Regions from separate parts of the Aeromicrobium sp. WCS2018Hpa-31 genome, predicted to be linked through region 1. Evidence: riboswitches for the same ligand, from Rfam matches in the RefSeq annotation. Region 1 holds a riboswitch; the other holds the start of a gene.
The links. Region 1 has a riboswitch for thiamine pyrophosphate ahead of RQG84_RS05305 (ECF transporter S component). Riboswitches for the same ligand answer to the same signal wherever they lie in the genome.

Region 1 (3,392 bases):
CAACCATCGGTTCGGGGTGGTCACCGGACCATGGTCCGCCCGTGCCGACCGGTGCCGGCAGGGGGGTCAGGCCAGGGCGCCGACGTGGGCGAGGGCCTGCCGGACGAGCATCCCGCGCCCGCCCTCCATCTCGTCGAGGACGGCCGGGTCGAGGGCCTGCTCGGGCGTCATCCAGCTGAGCTCGAGGGCGTCCTGGCGCGGGTTGCACTCACCCGTGACCGGCACGACGTACACGAGCGCCACCGCGTGCTGGCGGGGGTCGTGCAGGGGCGTGACACCCGGCAGCGGGAAGTACTCGGCCACCGTGAACGGCACGATCGACGCCGACAGCTGCGGGAAGGCGGTGGGACCGAGGTCCTTCTCGAGGTTGCGCAGCAGCGCGTCGCGCACCGACTCGCCGTGGGTGACGCGTCCGGAGACGAAGGTGCGCGTCATGGCCCCGGTCGTGGGTGAACCACGCAGCAGCAGACCCAGGTGCTCGACCTGGCCGTGGGCGTCCACCCGGACGGGGATCCCCTCGACGTAGAGGATCGGCACGCGCGAGCGGGTCTCGTCGAGCGCGATCTCGGAGAGCCAGCCGGGATTGGGGTCAGGGGTGCGGACGGACGCCATGGCCTCATCCTCCCTCACGCGTGGGCGTGAGCCGTGTCGCCCCGGCGGGACGGCCCTCGTCAGGAGCTCGACGCGGTGGTGGAGGCCGCGATGCTGGCCGTCATCGCGGCGGTCATGGCGGCCTGGGCGTCCTGGATCGCCTTGCGGACGCCCTCGCTGGCCCAGTCGCCGTCGGCGACGACCTTGGCCCGCGCCTTCGCGGCCTTCCTCTCCCGCTTCTCGACCACGAGGCCGAGCTGGTCGGCGGCCAGGAGCAGGCCGACGAGCGGACCCGTGACCTGGTCGGCGGGCTGGTCGTGCAGGAGCACCTGCCGCATGGAGCCGACGAGCTGGTCGCGTCGTGCGACGCTGACGAGCTCGTACCGCTCCAGCCGGATGCCCAGCACGCGGCGCTGCTCGTCCCGCACGAGCCCGTCGGCCTCCAGGGACGCGAGCACGGCCTTGCGCTGCTTCTTGCCCAGGCGGGTCACGATCGCCTTCGGCGCCTGGTGACCCTTCTGCCAGACGCGCTCGAAGGCGGCCTGCAGGTCGGGATCGTCCACGGGTGTGCGGTCGGCGACGGCCACGCGGGCCTTCCGTCCCGTGCCCACGAGCTCGAGGCGACCGAGCAGCACGAGGTCGATGAGTGCCGCGCCACCGAGCGCGGGCTCGGCGGCCATCGACGGCAGCCGTACCTTGCCCGACTCCGGGTCGAGCGCCACGAGCAGGAGGTCGCGAGCCACGGTCATGCCTCGAGCGTAGGCCGACCTGCGACGGCCGTCACCCCGCCCTACGGTCGAGGGATGGACACGTCGGACGACCCCACCGCCCCCGACCGAGACGCCCTCGACCCGCGGGCCGTGGCGCTGGCGCAGGACCTGCTGGACGACGCCCGCGAGGGTCGCACCGAGCGGTTGGTGCAGCACGTCGACGCGGGCGTCCCGGTCGAGCTCACCGATGCCTCGGGCAACACGCTGCTCATGCTCGCGGCCTACCACGGGCATGCGGGGACGGTGGCCGCGCTCACCGCCCGCGGCGCCGTCGTCGACGCGCTGAACGACCGCGGCCAGAGCCCGCTGGCCGGTGCGGTGTTCAAGGGTGAGGACGCGGTGGTGCGGGTCCTGCTCGAGGCCGGCGCCGACCCGGACGCCGGTCACCCGACGGCCCGCGAGACCGCGGCGATGTTCGGACGCGCGGACCTCCTGGCCTGACCCCGGCTCACGGCCCGGACGGGCTGGGCGCGGTGGCCCGTGGACGGCTAGGCTGGCGTCACCACGACAGGGGAGCGCCGCCGCAGAGGGCGCTGAGAGTGCGGATCAGCCGCAGACCCTTGAACCTGCTCCGGTTAGCACCGGCGAAGGGAGTCACGATGAGTTCTGCATCCACGCGTACACCGACCGAGGGTCGGGCACGTCTGTCCTATCGCACCATCGACCTCGTCACGATCGCGTCGCTCGGTGTCGCGTTCGGGGTCATCTTCTGGGCCTGGGGGAAGCTCTACGGCCTCCTCGACCTGGCCGCGACGATCGGCTACCCGCCGGCCGGCGCGCTGCTCGGCGGCGGCTGGCTCCTCGCCGGGGTCGTCGGCGGGCTGGTCATCCGCAGGCCGGGTGCCGCGTTCGGCACCGAGGTGGTGGCCGCCGCGATCTCGATGTTCGTGCTCGGCGGCACCGAGTGGGGCTTCACCGTCCTGCTCTCGGGCCTCGTGCAGGGCGCCGGCGCCGAGCTGGGCTTCGCCCTCGGTCGCTACCGCCGGTGGGGTCTCGGCGTGGCCGTCCTCGCGGGCGTGCTGTCGGCCGTGTTCGCCTCCGTCTACGAGTGGAACTTCTACTACGTCGACTGGGGCCTCGCCTACAAGGTCGCCCACCTCGGCTTCTTCGCCGTGTCGGGAGCGGTCGTCGCCGGTCTGCTCGGCTGGATGCTCGTCCGCTCGCTCGCGGGCACCGGGGCGCTCGACTCCTTCGGCGCCGGTCGCGACGCCGCCGGAGAGGGCGTGCAGGCCTGACCGCCCTGACCACCACCCGACCCGTCGAGGTCCGCCTCGACGGGTTCGGGTGGCGGCCGGTGGGTCACGCCCGACCCGTCGTGGCCGACCTCGACCTGCACGTCCCCGCGGGCCAGCGGGTGCTGCTCGCGGGGCCGAGTGGCGCCGGGAAGTCGACCCTCCTGCTGGCGCTCGCCGGTGCGCTGGGCGAGTCCGTGCCCGGGGACCTCTCGGGATCGGTCCGCGCCGAGGGCGTGCGGGGTCTCGTGACGCAGCAGCCCGGCGACGCCGTGGTGTCGGCCCGCGTGGGCCGCGACGTCGCCTTCGGGCCCGAGAACCTCGGTCTCGACCACGACGAGACGTGGCGCCGGGTCGACGCGGCGCTCGACGCGGTCGGCCTGCCCTACGGTCGTGAGCACCCCACCGACGCGCTCTCCGGCGGAGAGACCCAACGTCTGGCCCTGGCCGGTGCCCTCGCGCTGCGCCCCGGTCTGCTGCTGCTCGACGAGCCGACCTCGATGCTCGACGAGGCCTCGGCCGCCGAGGTCCGACGGGCGGTCACCGACGCCGTGGCGTCGACGGGCGCGACGCTCGTGGTGGTGGAGCACCGCATCGGACCCTGGCTCGACCTCGTGGACCGGGTGGTCGTCCTCGGCCGTGACGGTGGCGTGCTCGCCGACACGGACCCGACCACCTTCGTGGCCGCGCACCGTGAGTCCCTCGGCGCGGCCGGGGTCTGGATGCCCGGGCTCGCGGCTCCTGTCCCGGTGCTCCCGGACCGGGGGCTGGTGGCCCCGGACGAGGGCTCGGTGCCGCT
Region 2 (3,392 bases), on a different contig from region 1:
GGTCGGCCTGGCCCCCGATCGCACGGACCACGGCAATGCCGTCGAGGCCCGCGGCGACGGCGCTGCGGGCGTTGTCCTCGTCGAGGCCACCGATGCCGACGACGGGGAGCCGGCCGTCGACGCGACGCGCCACGTGAGCCACTCCACGCAGGCCGAGCGGCGGCGCGGTGTCACGCTTGGTCGCGGTGTCGTGCACCGGGCTCACTGCCACGTAGCTGCACGCCGACACCGCAGCCTCGTCGTCGAGCTGGTCCAGGTGCTCCACGGACCACCCGACGAAGGCGTCCGGGCCGACCTGGGCCCGGAGCACCGTGGGGTGTGCGTCCCCCGCGCCGCCGTGCACTCCGGCAGCGGCCCGGACCACGTGGTCGTTGCTCAGGAGCGGAACGCCCGACCCCGCCAGCGCGTCGCGGAGCGACTCGACCTGAGCCGTGAGCTCCTCGACGGTCGCGCGCTTCGCCCGCACCTGCACGCACGTCACGCCGCCCTCGACGGCCGGCACCACGACGCGGCGCAGGTCGGACCCGAACGACGGGTCGGTGACGAGGTACAGACGCAGGTCGGGGTATCTCGGGGGCCTCATGCGCCGGGACGGACGTGGGAGCCCGGCTCGAGCCGCCCCGGCTCGGCAAGGCGGTCGACGATCGACACCCGCAGGCTGGCCGGCCCCTCGGCGACCTCGGCCGCCGAGGTCCCGGCGGAGGCCAGCAGCCCCATGGCCCCGGCGGCGGCGGCCACCGGGTCGTCGACGACGGCACAGGCCGCCGCCACGAGGGCGCTCGAGGAGCACCCGAGCGCGGTGATCATCGGCATCCAGCGGTGACCGCCGTGGACGTGCAGCGCACGGTCGCCGTCGGTGACGAGGTCGACCGGGCCACTGACCACGACGACGCAGCCGTGCTCGCGGGCGACGGTGCGGGCGGCCACGTGGGCGTCCTGCGCGTCGGCCAGGCTGTCGACCCCGCGCGACGCTCCGACCGTGCCGGCCAGCGCCAGCACCTCCCCCGCATTGGCACGCACGACGGTCGGGCGCAGACGCAGCAGGTCGTCGACGAGCTCACGCCGGTAACGCGTTGCGCCCACCGCCACCGGGTCCAGCACCCAGGGCGTGCCGTCGGCCCGTGCCTGCGCCGCGGCCAGCCGCATGCCGTCGGCCCAGCGCGGCGACGGCGTCCCGATGTTCACGTAGACAGCGTCGGCGAGCGCGGCCAGCTCGGCGGACTCCTGAGGATCGTGCACCATGGCGGGCGACGCGCCCACCGCGGACAGCACGTTGGCCGTCAGGTCCATCGAGACGAAGTTGGTGAGGCACTGCACCAGAGGTGCTCGCTCACGCAGGGCCGTGGTGACGGCAGACGTCGGATCCATGTGTCTCCCTCGCGCCGGTGCTAACCGGATCAGGTTCGGCGGGTGTCATCTCAGCCCCTGCGGGGCACCCCGGACGTCCACGACCATAGCGAAGGCCCCCGTCCGTCGGACGGGGGCCTTCGTGGCTCTAGCGGTGCGTCAGCGAGCGGCAGAACCCTCGACGTAGTCATCGTCGGACTGCTTCCACGAGAAGTGGGAGCGCAGCACCTTGCCGGTGGCCTCGATCGGGTGACCGGCCTCCTGCTCGCGCAGGGCGAGGAACTCCGGGGCGCCGGCGTCCTGGTCGTCGATGAAGCGCTTGGCGAACGTGCCGTCCTGGATGTCGGCGAGCACGGCCTGCATGCGCTCCTTGACCGAGGAGTCGACCACACGCGGTCCGGAGACGTAGTCGCCGTACTCAGCGGTGTCGGAGATGCTCCAGCGCTGCTTGGCGATGCCGCCCTCCCACATGAGGTCGACGATGAGCTTGAGCTCGTGCAGCACCTCGAAGTAGGCGATCTCCGGCTGGTAGCCGGCCTCGGTGAGGGTCTCGAACCCGGCCTGCACGAGGTGCGACATGCCGCCGCACAGCACGGCCTGCTCGCCGAAGAGGTCGGTCTCGGTCTCCTCGGTGAAGGTCGTCTTGATGACGCCGGCGCGGGCGCCGCCGATGGCCTTCGCGTACGAGAGGGCGAGGTCCCAGCCCTGGCCGCTGGCGTCCTGCTCGACGGCGATGATGTCGGGGATGCCGCGGCCGGCGACGAACTCACGGCGCACGGTGTGGCCGGGAGCCTTCGGCGCCACCAGCAGCACGTCGACACCGGCGGGCGGCTTGATGTAGCCGTACCGGATGTTGAAGCCGTGGCCGAACACGAGCGCGTCGCCGTCGACGAGGTTGGGCTCGATGGACTCGGCGTACACGTGGCGCTGCACCTGGTCGGGGGTCAGCACGACGATGACGTCGGCCTCCTCGACGGCGTCGGCGACGCTGAGCACGCGCAGGCCCTCGGCCTCGGCCTTCTCGCGGCTCTTGGAGCCTTCGGCGAGGCCGACGCGGACGTCGACGCCGGAGTCGCGCAGGTTCAGGGCGTGGGCGTGTCCCTGGCTGCCGTAGCCGATGACGGCAACCTGCTTGCCCTGGATGATGCTGAGGTCTGCGTCGTCGTCGTAGAACAACTCGGCCACTGGTATCTCCTCGTGTCGTGGATGGGTTCGTGGGATGGTCAGGCGCTCTGGTGGCCCGGCACCGTCCGCAGCGTGCGGTCGGTGATGGACCGCGCGCCGCGTCCGATCGCGACGCGACCGGACTGGGCGATCTCGCGGATGCCGAACGGCTCGAGCACGTTGAGCATGGCCGTCAGCTTGCCCGAGTCGCCCGTCGCCTCGATGGTGACGGCATCGGTGGACACGTCGACGACCTTGGCGCGGAACAGCTGCACGGTCTCGAGCACCTGTCCACGGGTCTGCGCGTCCGTGCGCACCTTGATGAGCATGAGCTCGCGCTCGACCGCCGACGCCGAGTCCAGCTCGACGATCTTCAGCACGTTCACGAGCTTGTTGAGCTGCTTGGTGACCTGCTCCAGGGGCAGCTCGTCGACGTTGACGACGATCGTCATGCGGGAGATCTCGGGGATCTCCGTGGGGCCGACCGCGAGCGAGTCGATGTTGAACCCGCGCCGCATGAACAGGCTCGAGACGCGGGCCAGGACGCCCGGGGTGTTCTCCACCAGGACGCTGAGCGTGTGCTGCGTTGTCATCAGAGGTCCTCGTCGTCCCACTCGGGCGCCATGTCGCGCGCGATCTTGATGTCGTCGTTGCTCGTGCCGGCCGCGACCATCGGCCAGACCATGGCGTCGCGCTCGACCACGAAGTCGATGACGACGGGTCGGTCGGTGATCGCCATGGCCTCCTTGATGACGGCGTCGAGCTGGTCCTCGCTGTCGCAGCGCAGGCCCACGCAGCCGTAGGCCTCCGCCAGCTTCACGAAGTCGGGGATGCGGCGTGCACCGATGGACTCCGGACCGGTGTTGAGGTCGGTGTTGGAG

Region 2: linked by a shared signal. The riboswitch ahead of thiM (hydroxyethylthiazole kinase) and the one ahead of RQG84_RS05305 (ECF transporter S component) in region 1 are both predicted to bind thiamine pyrophosphate.

Annotation. Positions count from the first base shown of each region.
Region 1 covers NZ_JAVTJF010000003.1:278,719-282,110, forward strand. The annotation lists gene RQG84_RS05285 (MFS transporter) at 1-24, opposite strand, end outside; gene RQG84_RS05290 (NUDIX hydrolase family protein) at 67-612, opposite strand; gene RQG84_RS05295 (GPP34 family phosphoprotein) at 672-1,340, opposite strand; gene RQG84_RS05300 (ankyrin repeat domain-containing protein) at 1,395-1,802, shown strand; TPP riboswitch at 1,861-1,971, shown strand; gene RQG84_RS05305 (ECF transporter S component) at 1,961-2,596, shown strand; gene RQG84_RS05310 (ABC transporter ATP-binding protein) at 2,656-3,392, shown strand, end outside.
Region 2 covers NZ_JAVTJF010000006.1:280,868-284,259, reverse strand. The annotation lists gene RQG84_RS10100 (thiamine phosphate synthase) at 1-583, opposite strand, end outside; gene thiM (hydroxyethylthiazole kinase) at 580-1,368, opposite strand; TPP riboswitch at 1,357-1,450, opposite strand; gene ilvC (ketol-acid reductoisomerase) at 1,507-2,532, opposite strand; gene ilvN (acetolactate synthase small subunit) at 2,571-3,104, opposite strand; gene RQG84_RS10080 (acetolactate synthase large subunit) at 3,104-3,392, opposite strand, start outside.